Regions from separate parts of the Streptomyces incarnatus genome, predicted to be linked through region 1. Evidence: riboswitches for the same ligand, from Rfam matches in the RefSeq annotation. Region 1 holds a riboswitch; each other region holds the start of a gene.

Evidence for each region. Region 1 has a riboswitch for cyclic di-AMP ahead of ABB07_RS22690 (transglycosylase family protein). Riboswitches for the same ligand answer to the same signal wherever they lie in the genome.
Region 2: another riboswitch for cyclic di-AMP. It lies ahead of ABB07_RS20380 (M23 family metallopeptidase); the one in region 1 lies ahead of ABB07_RS22690 (transglycosylase family protein).
Region 3: another riboswitch for cyclic di-AMP. It lies ahead of ABB07_RS15150 (C40 family peptidase); the one in region 1 lies ahead of ABB07_RS22690 (transglycosylase family protein).
Region 4: another riboswitch for cyclic di-AMP. It lies ahead of ABB07_RS09860 (M23 family metallopeptidase); the one in region 1 lies ahead of ABB07_RS22690 (transglycosylase family protein).

What each region holds. Positions count from the first base shown of each region.
Region 1 covers NZ_CP011497.1:5,032,872-5,036,072, forward strand. The annotation lists gene ABB07_RS22680 (DUF899 family protein) at 1-57, opposite strand, end outside; gene ABB07_RS22685 (LysM peptidoglycan-binding domain-containing protein) at 353-1,456, shown strand; cyclic di-AMP (ydaO/yuaA leader) riboswitch at 1,633-1,805, shown strand; gene ABB07_RS22690 (transglycosylase family protein) at 1,810-2,496, shown strand; gene eno (phosphopyruvate hydratase) at 2,850-3,201, shown strand, end outside.
Region 2 covers NZ_CP011497.1:4,534,070-4,537,270, reverse strand. The annotation lists gene ABB07_RS20385 (aldo/keto reductase) at 1-811, opposite strand, end outside; gene ABB07_RS20380 (M23 family metallopeptidase) at 882-1,907, opposite strand; cyclic di-AMP (ydaO/yuaA leader) riboswitch at 1,917-2,063, opposite strand; tRNA gene ABB07_RS20375 (tRNA-Met) at 2,364-2,437, shown strand; gene ABB07_RS20370 (dihydrofolate reductase family protein) at 2,509-3,201, opposite strand, start outside.
Region 3 covers NZ_CP011497.1:3,426,673-3,429,873, reverse strand. The annotation lists gene ABB07_RS15150 (C40 family peptidase) at 1-1,129, opposite strand, end outside; cyclic di-AMP (ydaO/yuaA leader) riboswitch at 1,137-1,306, opposite strand; gene pcrA (DNA helicase PcrA) at 1,518-3,201, shown strand, end outside.
Region 4 covers NZ_CP011497.1:2,228,104-2,231,304, reverse strand. The annotation lists gene ABB07_RS09870 (M16 family metallopeptidase) at 1-226, shown strand, start outside; gene ABB07_RS09865 (M16 family metallopeptidase) at 223-1,611, shown strand; cyclic di-AMP (ydaO/yuaA leader) riboswitch at 1,858-2,021, shown strand; gene ABB07_RS09860 (M23 family metallopeptidase) at 2,034-2,786, shown strand; gene ABB07_RS09855 (GntR family transcriptional regulator) at 2,985-3,201, shown strand, end outside.

The sequences.
Region 1 (3,201 bases):
CTCGCGCGCGGCGAGGTACTCCGCGGACTCGCCGGGCAGCCGGGTGTGCCGCGCCATCGTGTCCTCCTGGACGTCAAGCCCCCCGGGGTCATGTCGAGTCCCATGGTCGCGGCCGCCCCGCGCGCCGGGAGTGAGGCGGCGCCGTTCCCGACGGGTGACAAAGCGGGCAGGAGGGGAGGATCAGGCGGCGCACGGGGGGAGATGACAAACCTTCAACTCTGTGATCTTCACGTGATCTGCGCGGCATGAACTTGTGACAAGTGATCGTCTGCCGATACGTTCACCCATCAGCGTGGCGGGGGACTCCACTTCACCGCCGCGCCGGTCCTGCTGTCGCACGAAAGGCTTCCGCATGCTCTCCGGGAACGGTCGTCACCGTCGCCCCCGTCAGGCTCCGGCCCTCCTCGTCGCGGCCGGCGTGACCGGCTCCGCCATCGCGATCCCGCTGCTCGGCGCCGCGAGCGCCAGCGCGGCCGACGGCACCACGTGGGACAAGGTCGCCGAGTGCGAGAGCGGAGGTTCCTGGAGCGCGGACACCGGAAACGGCTACTACGGCGGTCTGCAGATCTCGCTGGCCGACTGGGACAAGTACGGCGGCACGCAGTACGCCGAGAGCGCCGACCAGGCCAGCCGTTCCCAGCAGATAGCCGTCGCCGAGAAGATCCTCGGCGACCAGGGCACCACGCCGTGGGCCATGTGCGCGCTGACCGCCGGGCTGACCTCCCACTCCGGTTCGGTCGACGTCGACACCGGCGTCGGCTCCGGCGGCGGGTCGGGCGGCGGCAGCGGGTCGGGCGGCACGTCCGGCTCCGCGGACGGCTCCGACTCGTCCGGTCTGCCGGATTCGTCCTCGTCCGGCGCCACTTCGGGCTCGGACTCCGGCTCCCACTCCACCCCCGGCTCCGGCTCCTCGGGTTCGGACTCCTCCGGCTCCACCGCCGACCCGGGCGCCACGACGACCCCGAGCCCGGGCGAGAGCACCACCGGGACTCCCGGTGCGACCGGCGGCTCCACCGGAACGCCCAATCCCAAGTCCGACAAGACCGACAAGTCCGGCTCGGGCGACACTGGAAACTCGCAGGGAACCGACAGCTCCCCCACGGCGACACCCGGCACCGACAACTCGGACAATTACCAGCAGAGCCCCGGTTCTTGGAGCCTGATCGACACCGGCGCACTCAACAGTGGCGGGCGTCACCGCGGCGAGAGCGCGGACGAAAGCGTGACAAACGGTCAGAACGCCACATCTTCCGGCCGTCACGCCGGCCGGGAACCGGGCACCTACACCGTCCGTGAGGGCGACTCCCTCGCCTCCATCGCCGACTCCCTTGGCGTCGACGGCGGGTGGCAGGCGCTCTACGACACCAACAAGAACGTCATCGGGGCCGACCCGGACCACATCACCGCCGGTCAGACGCTGAATGTCGGCGCCGAAAGCGGCGGCGGCCAGCGGTAGTTGACGCCCCACTTCGCGGCTGATGTCCGGTTTGGTGAAAGTGTGGGATGAGTCTCAGAAGCCCTGATCGTCTTTGAAAATCCGCCGATCGCATGTCTACGGTCAGGACCGCTCGTCACCACGAGCCCCGGCAGTCGCAACGCCGAATCCTGCCAGCGGTTGCCCGGGAACAGTCGTCGCGTCAAGCGCCGCAGGCAGGAGCGGGGGACCCAAGGTAAGCGCCGGGCCCAGCGGTTGACGCTGGACCGGCTAGGGGTGAAGCCGCACCTCGGACAAGCGAGTGTGCGGCCGGGCAACTCAACCGGCCCGAACCCGACAGCTCACCTCGCAGGCGTCGGTGAGGGGATCGATCCATGCTGTTTTCCGGCAAGGGCAAGCACCGTCGTCCGTCCAAGGCCGTTCGCGCCATCACGCTCGCCGGTGTCACCGGCGCCGCCGTCGCCGCCCCGCTGATGGCGGCCGGCAACGCCTCCGCCGCCACCGCCTCCCAGTGGGACGCGGTCGCCCAGTGCGAGTCGGGCGGCAACTGGTCCATCAACACCGGCAACGGCTTCTACGGCGGCCTGCAGTTCACCAACTCCACCTGGGCCGCGTACGGCGGCACCGCCTACGCCGCGCGCGCCGACCTCGCCACCAAGGCCCAGCAGATAGCCGTCGCCGAGAAGGTCTTCGCGGGCCAGGGCAAGGGCGCCTGGCCGGTCTGCGGCACGGGCCTGACGAGCACCCCGTACAACGGCTCCGCCCCGGCCGCCTCGACGAAGTCCGCGCCGAGCACGAGCACCCGCTCCACCGACCAGCAGGCCGCCACCCGCTCCACCACGCGCACGGCCCCGAAGGCGAGCAAGACCGTCACCACCCCGACCGGCAAGAAGGTCAAGAAGGGCGACGGCGAGTACAAGGTCGTCACGGGCGACACCCTCAGCGCCATCGCCGAGAAGCACCACGTGGCCGGCGGCTGGCAGAAGCTGTTCCAGCTGAACAAGGACATCGTCGAGGACGCGAACCTCATCTACCCGGGCCAGCAGCTGCACCTGAAGTGACACCTGGCTCCGAACGGACCCACAGCGCCCTCACATCCCCGGCCCGCACCCTGAAGGCTCCGTGAGGGCCACCCCCGTCCCCACGGGCTCCCCGCCCCGGCGCGTGTTCCCCCGTACGCGCCGGGGCGGGGTTTTTTCTGCCCCCCTTGCCCGGGTCCCGCCGCCCCCTTTCTTCGTGCCCCGTACACCCACCCTTTGTTCCGCTCGTGAACAATGGGTACCGTCTGCGTGTCCCACCCGTCCACGGGACGGTCGGTCGGTGGCCGGCGCCCCCGGGACGGTTAGGCTCTAGGCGCAAGGCACAGCCGTAAGGCACACCGCCCCGCACTTCCAGCGTCACATCCAAGAAGGAGATGCTCGTGCCGTCCATCGACGTCGTCGTAGCCCGGGAAATCCTGGACTCCCGAGGCAACCCCACGGTCGAGGTCGAGGTCGGCCTCGACGACGGCAGCACCGGTCGTGCCGCCGTCCCGTCCGGCGCCTCCACCGGCGCCTTCGAGGCCATCGAGCTCCGCGACGGCGACCCCAACCGCTACCAGGGCAAGGGCGTCGAGAAGGCCGTCCTCGCCGTCATCGAGCAGATCGGCCCGGAGCTGGTCGGCTACGACGCCACCGAGCAGCGCCTGATCGACCAGGCCATGTTCGACCTGGACGCCACCGACAACAAGGGCTCGCTCGGCGCCAACGCCATCCTCGGCGTCTCCC
Region 2 (3,201 bases), 500 kb from region 1:
GCCAGGCGAGGGCGACCCTGGCGACGGGGGCGTCATGGGCGGCGGCGATCTCGTCCAGGGCCGCCAGGACCCGCTGGCCGCGCTCGGACTCCGCGTACCCCTGGGCCCGGCTCGCACGGGCGCTGTCGACCTTGGTGCCGGGGCGGTACTTGCCGGTCAGGAAGCCCGAGGCGAGGGAGAAGTAGGGCACCGCGGACAGGCCTTCCTTGGCGACCAGGTCCTGCAGCGGGCCCTCGTAGGTGTCGCGGGAGACCAGGTTGTAGTGGGGCTGGAGGGCGACATAGCGGGCCAGGCCCTCGCGGTCGGAGAAGTCCAGGGAGGCCTTCAGGCGCTCGGGGCTGATGTTCGAGGCGGCGATGTGGCGGACCTTGCCCGCCTTCACCAGCTCGTCCAGCGCGCCGATGATCTCCTCGACCGGGACCTCGGGCTTGTCGAAGTGGGTGTAGTAGAGGTCGATGTGGTCGGTGTCCAGGCGGCGCAGGGAGGCGTCGGCGGCCGCCTTGATGTTGGCAGCGGACAGGCCCTGGTACTCGGGGTGCTGGCTGACCTTGGTGGCGATGACGACGTCGTCGCGGTTGCCGCGGGCCTTGACCCACTTGCTGATGATCGTCTCGGACTCGCCGCCCTTGTGGCCGTCGATCCAGGCGGAGTAGGAGTCGGCGGTGTCGATGAAGTTGCCGCCGGCCGCCGTGTAGGCGTCGAGGACGGCGAAGGAGGTCTCCTCGTCGGCGGTCCAGCCGAAGACGTTGCCGCCCAGGCAGAGCGGGAAGACCTGGAGGTCGGAGGAGCCGAGTGTGCGCAGAGAGGTCATGCCCCAAGTCAACGCCGACGGTGGATCATCCCATTCCACCGTCGGCGCCGGATTCACACGAATGCCACGGTCAGGGGTTGAGCCCCTTGTCGCGCAGCCACGGCGCCGGGTCGATGGCGGTGGCCTGGCCGTTCGGGTGGACCTCCAGGTGCAGGTGCGGGCCGGTGACGTTGCCGGTGGCGCCGACGCGGCCGATGACCTGGCCGGTGGAGACCTTCTGCCCCACGGAGACGTTGATCGAGGACTGGTGGCAGAACCACAGCTCGGTGCCGTCGTCCAGGGTGATGACGGTGCGGTAGCCGTAGGCGCCGGCCCAGCCGGCCTGGGTGACCGTGCCGCTGTGGACGGCCTTGATGAGGGTGCCGGTGGGGGCGGCGAAGTCGAGGCCGGTGTGGTAGCCGGAGGACCACATCGCGCCGGGCTGCCCGAAGGTGCCGGTGATCGTGTACGAGACGACCGGCAGCGTGTACTGCTTGGCCAGCTCGGCCAGCCGCTTGGCCTCGGCGGCCTTCTTGGCGTCGGCCTCCGCCTTCTCCTTGGCGGCGGTGGCCTGGGCGGCGGCCTCCTTCTCCGCCTTGGCGGCCGCGGCGGCGGTCTGCTGGTCGGCCGCGGCGATCGTGGCGGCGATGGCCTTGGTGTCGGCCTGGCCCTTCTGCTGCTCGGCCTGGGCCATGATCCGGTTGCGCAGGGCCTCGCCCGCGCTGCCGCTGTCCCCGCTGTCGGTGGTCACGCCGACCTTGCTGAGACCGGTGGCGGTGGCCTGGTGCGCGTCGGAGGAGCCGCCGAAGATGTGCTCGACGGAGTCCAGGTCCGGCAGGGATATGGAGACCGGCGGCTTGCCGGTGTTGGCGCTGGCCATGCCGCCCGCGCCGACCGCGGCGATCACGCCGACGCCGAGGACGGTGGAGCTGCGCGCGAAGCCGCCGCGCTGCTTGCTGACGCGGTGCCGGCCCCGGGCCGCGGCGACGGAGTCCTCGGTGGGGTTCCACTCCTCCCAGGGCCCCTCCTCGGCGCGGTAGGCGCCGTAGCCGAAGGTCTCCGGCTGGGCTTGCGAGGGCACGAACGGGGCTTCTGGGGCGGGCCGGTTGGACGCCACTCGGGCGTACTCCTTTCCTTCCTCCGCCTACCGGGTTAGCTGACGGGTTCGGAGCAGGAAGGTCTCCTACGCGCGTATACCAACTGCGGCATTCGCGCGATTCACCCCAAGGTGGTGGTTCCCCGGTTCCCTCGCGGGATTCGGCGCGTGCGCACGGAGCCGCCTCTTGTGACGGCTGGGACGACCGCGCTGCGTTATCGAACGTTAATAGACCTGCCAGTCACTTTCCAAGCCGTTCGGCTTGATCATTAACGTTTTCCGGCCCGGACTTACCGGCCAGGACCACGGCAAAACGGGCGAGTTGGCCGCAGTTCAGGAGTCTCGGCGTTTTTGATGGTGTCTCAGATGTTATGCGGAGGGCTGTCGTCCGGTCACCCTCCGTGAAGACGATCAACCACCCCGGGAAAGTGGGTGTGCATGCTGCCCTGAGCATGGGGTACTCTGGAGTCACAACGACGCGGGGTGGAGCAGCTCGGTAGCTCGCTGGGCTCATAACCCAGAGGTCGCAGGTTCAAATCCTGTCCCCGCTACTGAAGACTCAGGGCCTGGAATCCACTGGATTCCAGGCCCTGAGTGTTTCCCGGCCCGGCCGGGCCGGGCATCAGCCCAGCAGGTGCCTGTTCGGCGCCTTGGCGAGTTCCGCCAGCTCAGGCAGTACGACCACCTCGGCACCTCCCTTGACCAGGACCCCCGTCCCGTCGGCCCCCGCCACGAACGTGTCCGGCTCCTGCCACGCCGTGACCACCCTGCGCACCCCCGCCCGCAGAATCAGCTCGGCGCAGGGTGCCGGGCGGGAGGCCCGCCGGGCGCAGGGCTCCAGGCTGCTGTAGACCGTGGCACCGGCCAGCCGGGGATCCGCCGGGTCGAGCTTCGCGAGCGCCGCCTCCTCCGCGTGGACCACCGGGTCCTCACCCTCCCGCGAATGCCCCCGGGCCAGCTCGGTGCCGTCTTCGGCCACGACGACCGCCCCGACGCTGAAGGCCGTCCGCGAGGGCGGACACAGCGCGGCCAGTTCGCACGCCGTGCGCAACCAGTGACGGTCGGCCGCGGCGGGCAGCGGGCCGGTGCCGGGGGCCGTGGGCTCATAGCGCATGAGGACGACGTCCTCGATCCTGCGGGTCTCGGTCAGGCGCAGCCGGCCGGCCTGGTAGCCGCCGGGGCCGAACAGGCGGGGTGCGGCCGGGTCGCCGACGAACAGCGGGGCGAGGACCAGCTGGAGCTCGTCGGCGAGGCCCAGCCGCAGCAGCTGGGTGTGGACCGTGCCGCCGCCCTCGACCATCAGCCGCTCGACGCC
Region 3 (3,201 bases), 1.6 Mb from region 1:
AGATCGACTCCTCGCGGACGTACGCGCCCGGCTTGGGGGCGTGGATCATCATGCCGTTGCCTATGTAGACGCCGACGTGGCTGATGTCGTCGTAGAAGAAGATCAGGTCGCCCGGCCGCGCGTCGGCGAGCGAGACCGTGGTACCCGCATTGACCTGGTCGTACGTGGTGCGCGGAAGCGTGACGCCGGCGGCCTTCCAGGCGGCCTGGGTGAGGCCCGAGCAGTCGTAGGAGTCGGGCCCGGTGGCGCCCCACACATACGGCTTGCCGATCTGCGCGCGGGCGAAGGCGATCGCATTCTCGGCCTTCGTGTCGTACGAGCCGGATGTGGACCCGGTCGAGCCGGATCCCGTCGAACCGGAGGCGGACCCCGACCCCGACCCCGTGGACGAGGACGACGACGAGCCGGCCTGCTGCCGGGCCGCCTGCTGCTTGGCCAGCTCGGCCGCCTTGCGGGCCGCCTCCTGCTGCTTCTCCCGCTCGATGGCGGCCAGCCGCGCCTTCTCCTGGGCCGTCAGCTGCGACAGCAGCTCGCGCGCCGAGGCGAGTTTCCTCTGCACGGTGGCCTTGGCGGTCTGCAGGTCGTGCTGTGAGTCGGTCAGCGTCTGGAGGCTCTCCGCGGCCTCCCGGCGCTTCTTCATGGTCGCGGCCTGCTCGCCGATGTAGTCGTCGACCGCGCTCTTCTCCCGCGAGGTCAGCCGGTTCATCAGCTGGGTCTGGTCGAAGTAGTCCTGCGGGTCGTTCGCCAGCAGGAAGGTGGCCGTGCCGGGAGCGGCGGTGCCGGTGCGGTACTGGGCCGCGGCGAAGGATCCCAGCTCCTCACGGGCCGTGTTGAGGCGTGCGGTGCGCCGGGCGACCTCGTCGCGCAGGGCGTCGGCGCGGCTCCGCTGTTTGCCGGTGCGCTCCTTGGCCGCGTCGTACTTCTCGGTGGCCGACTCCGCCTGGCGGTAGAGGTCGTCGACCTTCTTCTCGACCTCTTCCAGGCTCGGCTTGGCGTGATCGGTTCTCGGGGCGGCCTCGGCGGTCTGCGAGAACACCGCCATGGAGGTGAGGGCGGCGGTGGCGAGGGCGGGGGTGCGGAGACCGGCTCCGGTGGTTCCGCCGGGGCGCGGCTTGCGGTGCGACGCCAAGGGAGGCGACTCCTTCCAATGGGCCGCCTACCGGGTTAGCTGTCGGGTTCGGGCGGCGGTTCGGAAGGGTTGCCCTACGGCGTCGTCCCGGGCGGGAGTCGGCCGATTCACCCCAGGATCGGTGGGTCCCCGGCTCCGGGCACCACGCGGGCGCACCGGACTCGGCGGAGGCCGCGCACGCGGCCTGACGGCAACCTAGCCAACTGGTGTGACTAGTGTGAAGGTTGGTGCGTGATATGTCCGATACATTTTCGTGATCTGGCGCTGAAATCACGTTCCCGTCATCGGCCGATTCCGCACGGTGAGTGGCTTTCCCGGGCGGGCTTCGGCGGCCATCTTCCCGGGACGGCGACCGGTTGTCGGTGGGGCACCCTAGACTCGGAGAGCGATGAGCAGCCTCTTTGACGACAGCTTCCTGGCGGACCTCCAGGCCCCTCGCGGGCACGAGGAGGAGCCCCCGCCGCCGCCCGAGGACGATCACGCTCCGGAGCCGCTTCCGGACGATCTGTTCGGCGGGAAGTTCGACATGCCGCCGGACCGGGACACCCACTACCGCGACGGCGCGCCCCGCCCCGCGATCGACTCGGCGGCGCTGCTGGAGGGGCTGAACGACAACCAGCGCGCGGCGGTCGTGCACGCCGGCTCCCCGCTGCTCATCGTCGCCGGCGCCGGCTCCGGCAAGACCCGCGTGCTCACCCACCGCATCGCGTACCTGCTCGCCGAGCGGCATGTGCACCCCGGCCAGATCCTCGCGATCACCTTCACCAACAAGGCCGCGGGCGAGATGAAGGAGCGCGTCGAGCACCTCGTCGGCCCGCGCGCGAACGTGATGTGGGTGATGACCTTCCACAGCGCGTGCGTGCGCATCCTGCGCCGCGAGTCGAAGAAGCTCGGCTTCACGTCGTCGTTCTCGATCTACGACGCCGCCGACAGCAAGCGTCTGATGGCCCTGGTCTGCCGCGACCTGGACCTCGACCCGAAGCGCTTCCCGCCGAAGTCCTTCAGCGCGAAGATCAGCAATCTGAAGAACGAGCTGATCGACGAGGAGGACTTCGCCGCCCAGGCCACCGACGGCTTCGAGAAGACCCTCGCCCAGGCCTACGCGCTCTACCAGTCGCGGCTCCGCGAGGCCAACGCGCTCGACTTCGACGACCTGATCATGACGACGGTCAACCTGCTGCGCGCCTTCCCGGACGTCGCCGAGCACTACCGCCGCCGCTTCCGGCACGTCCTGGTCGACGAGTACCAGGACACCAACCACGCCCAGTACGCACTCGTACGGGAACTCGTCGGCACGGCAGAGCGCCCCGCCGACGAGGGCGACACCCCGACCGGCGAGTACGACATCCCGCCGGCCGAGCTGTGCGTCGTGGGTGACGCCGACCAGTCGATCTACGCCTTCCGGGGCGCGACCATCCGCAACATCCTCCAGTTCGAGGAGGACTACGCGGACGCGACGACGATCCTGCTGGAGCAGAACTACCGCTCCACGCAGACCATCCTGTCCGCGGCCAACGCGGTCATCGAGCGCAACGAGTCCCGCCGCCCGAAGAACCTGTGGACCAACGCCGGGCAGGGAGCGCGGATCACCGGTTACGTCGCGGACACCGAGCACGACGAGGCCCAGTTCGTCGCCGACGAGATAGACCGCCTGGTCGACGCGGGCGAGGCCAGGGCGGGCGACGTCGCCGTCTTCTACCGCACCAACGCGCAGTCCCGTGTCTTCGAAGAGGTCTTCATCCGCGTCGGCCTGCCCTACAAGGTCGTCGGCGGCGTCCGCTTCTACGAACGCAAGGAGGTCCGGGACGTCCTCGCCTACCTGCGCGTCCTCGCCAACCCGGAGGACTCGGTGCCGCTGCGCCGCATCCTCAACGTGCCCAAGCGGGGCATCGGTGAGCGCGCGGAGGCGATGATCGACGCCCTCGCCCAGCGCGAGAGGATCAGCTTCCCGCAGGCGCTCAAGCGCGTGGACGAGGCGTACGGCATGGCCGCGCGCTCCACCAACGCCGTCAAGCGGTTCAACACGCTGATGGAGGACCTGCGTACGATCGTGGAGTCCGGAGCCGGTCCGG
Region 4 (3,201 bases), 2.8 Mb from region 1:
GTTCGGCGACCCGCAGCTCGCCCTCACCGCAGTCAAGCGCGTCCTGGAGGTGACCCCGCAGGAGGTCCAGGAGGTCGCCCAGGCCCGTCTGCGCCCCGACAACCGCGCGGTCCTGGTCTACGAACCGAAGTCCCCGGAGCAGGCCCCGGACGCCGACGTGCCCGAGGACCCGGAGCAGGAAGCCACCGTAGAGGCCGGTAACGAGAACGAGGAGACGGCCAAGTGACCGAGCTCGCCACCATGGACTTCCACCCCCAGCCGCAGCCCGGCGAGGCCAGGCCGTGGGCGTTCCCGGCCCCCGAGCGGGCCGCGCTCGACAACGGCCTGACCGTGCTGCGCTGCCACCGCCCCGGCCAGCAGGTCGTCGCCGTAGAGGTGCTGCTGGACGCGCCCCTGGACGCCGAGCCGGCCGGCCTGGACGGCGTCGCCACGATCATGGCGCGGGCCTTCTCCGAGGGCACCGACAAGCACTCCGCCGAGGAGTTCGCCGCCGAGCTGGAGCGCGCGGGCGCCACCCTGGACGCGCACGCCGACCACCCCGGCGTCCGGCTCAGCCTGGAGGTCCCGGCCTCCCGCCTGGCCAAGGGCCTCGGCCTGCTCGCCGACGCGCTGCGCGCGCCCGCCTTCGCCGACAGCGAGGTCGAGCGCCTCGTCCGCAACCGCCTGGACGAGATCCCGCACGAGCTGGCCAACCCCTCCCGCCGGGCCGCGAAGGAGCTCTCCAAGGAGCTGTTCCCGGTGGCCTCGCGCATGTCGCGCCCGCGCCAGGGCACCGAGGAGACGGTCGAGAAGATCGACGCCGCCGCCGTACGCGCCTTCTACGGCCGGCACGTACGCCCGGCCACGGCCACCGCGGTCGTGGTCGGCGACCTCACCGGGGTCGACCTGGACGCGCTGCTCGGCGACACCCTCGGCGCCTGGACCGGCACCCCGGGCGAGCCGCGGCCCGTGCCGCCGGTGACCGCCGACGACACCGGGCGCGTGGTCATCGTGGACCGGCCCGGCGCCGTGCAGACGCAGCTGCTCATCGGCCGCGTCGGCCCCGACCGGCACGACCGCGTGTGGCCCGCCCAGGTGCTCGGCACCTACTGCCTCGGCGGCACCCTCACCTCCAGGCTGGACCGCGTCCTGCGCGAGGAGAAGGGCTACACCTACGGTGTGCGCTCCTTCGGCCAGGTCCTCCGGTCCGCGCCGGACGGCACGGGCGCCGCGATGCTCGCCATCAGCGGCTCCGTGGACACCCCGAACACCGGCCCCGCGCTGGAGGACCTGTGGAAGGTGCTGCGCACCCTCGCGGCGGACGGCCTGACCGACGCCGAGCGGGACGTGGCCGTGCAGAACCTCGTGGGGGTGGCACCGCTGAAGTACGAGACCGCGGCCGCCGTCGCGAGCACACTCGCCGACCAGGTCGAGCAGCACCTGCCCGACGACTTCCAGGCGACGCTGTATCAGCAGCTGGCCGCGACGGGCACGGTGGAGGCCACCGCGGCCGTCGTCAACGCCTTCCCGGTGGACCGCCTGGTGACCGTCCTCGTCGGTGACGCCGCCCAGATCAAGGCGCCGGTCGAGGCGCTCGGCATCGGTGAAGTGACCGTGGTGGCGGCCGAGTAGAGCGGGCCGCCGCGGCGGCCGGGCACGCCCGAGCGGACGCACGCGCGCGTGGGGCCCTGACGGTCTACGGACCGTCAGGGCCCCTGTTGTTCCACTCCCTTCCCCAGATGCCCGATTTGAGGCGGAGGTTGCCCGTCTGCCCTGTGGGATGCGCTACAAAAGCCCGGATCCGTTTGGGAATCCGAAGCGGGCTTCCGTAGCGTCGTCCGGGCTGTTCGTCAGGCAGTGCGCCGCACCCGCGGCACCGGACAGCCATCGCCGAGTCCCCGTACGGCGCGAGCCAGGGGAGCCGGGGACCCACGCAGTCCCTGGGGTGAATCGGGCGCCCGCGCGAGCCGCGAGGGGGCCCGTAGGAGACCTTCCTGCTCCGAACCCGTCAGCTAACCCGGTAGGCGAGAGGGAAGGAAAGGACCAGCCACTCCATGGCGTTCATGTGCGCCACCGGGAAGCACCGCAAGCCCGGCCGGGTCAAGCGCACCACCGCTCAGGCGGCGGGCATCGCGGCCCTCACCACCACCGGTGTCATCGGCACCCTCGCCGCCTCCCCGGCGCTCGCCGCCGAGAACGCCGGGAACGGCGTGGAGCAGACCGGCCTCACGCCGGTCCTCACCGTGAGCGACGACGTCGCCGAGCACATCGACGCGCAGGCCACCGCGCAGAAGAAGGCCGCCGAGCAGAAGGCGGCCGAGGAGGCCGCGGCCAGGAAGGCGAAGGAGGAGCGCGAGGCCAGGGCCCGCGCCGCCCGCGAGGCCGAGCGCAAGCGCCTGAACGCCTTCGTCGCCCCGATAGCCGACTCCTACGTCTCCACCGGCTACCAGGCCAGCAGCTCCCTGTGGTCCTCCGGCCACCACACGGGCATCGACTTCCACGCCGCGACCGGCACCCCCGTCCACGCGGTCGGCTCCGGCACCGTCGTCTCCACCGGCTGGGGTGGCGCGTACGGCAACCAGATCGTGATCCGGATGGCCGACGGCATGTACACCCAGTACGGCCACCTGTCGTCCATCGGCGTCTCGGTGGGCCAGCGGGTCGTCCCGGGCCAGCGGATCGGCCTGTCCGGCGCGACCGGCAACACCACCGGCCCGCACCTGCACTTCGAGGCCCGTACGACCCCCGACTACGGCTCGGACGTCGACCCCGTCGCCTACCTCCGCAAGCACGGCGTGAACGTCTGACGCCGCACCGCGCGGCATCCGGCGCCCCGGCTCACCGAGCCGGGGCTTTCGCCGTTTTCCGCGGTGTCCGGCGGACCCTGTGACCAAAAAATATCCATGGATTCCGGCCCGCCGTCGGAAATTCCGGCTCATTGGAATAGAGTCACGGAACACGCGTCCATCGTCGACGTTTCACGGGGATTAAGGCGGAGGTCGGTCATGCGTATTCCGGCGCACTCGGTGTGCACGGCCATCCGGGACGACATCGTCGCGGGTGTCTACGAGCGCGGTGGCCGGCTGACCGAGGAAGTCCTGGCCCGCCGCTACGGCGTCTCGCGCGTCCCCGTCCGCGAGGCCCTGCGCACCCTGGAGGCCGAGGGCTTCGTGGTGACCCGCCGGCACGCGGGCGCGTGCGTGGCCGAGCCGACCGAGCAGG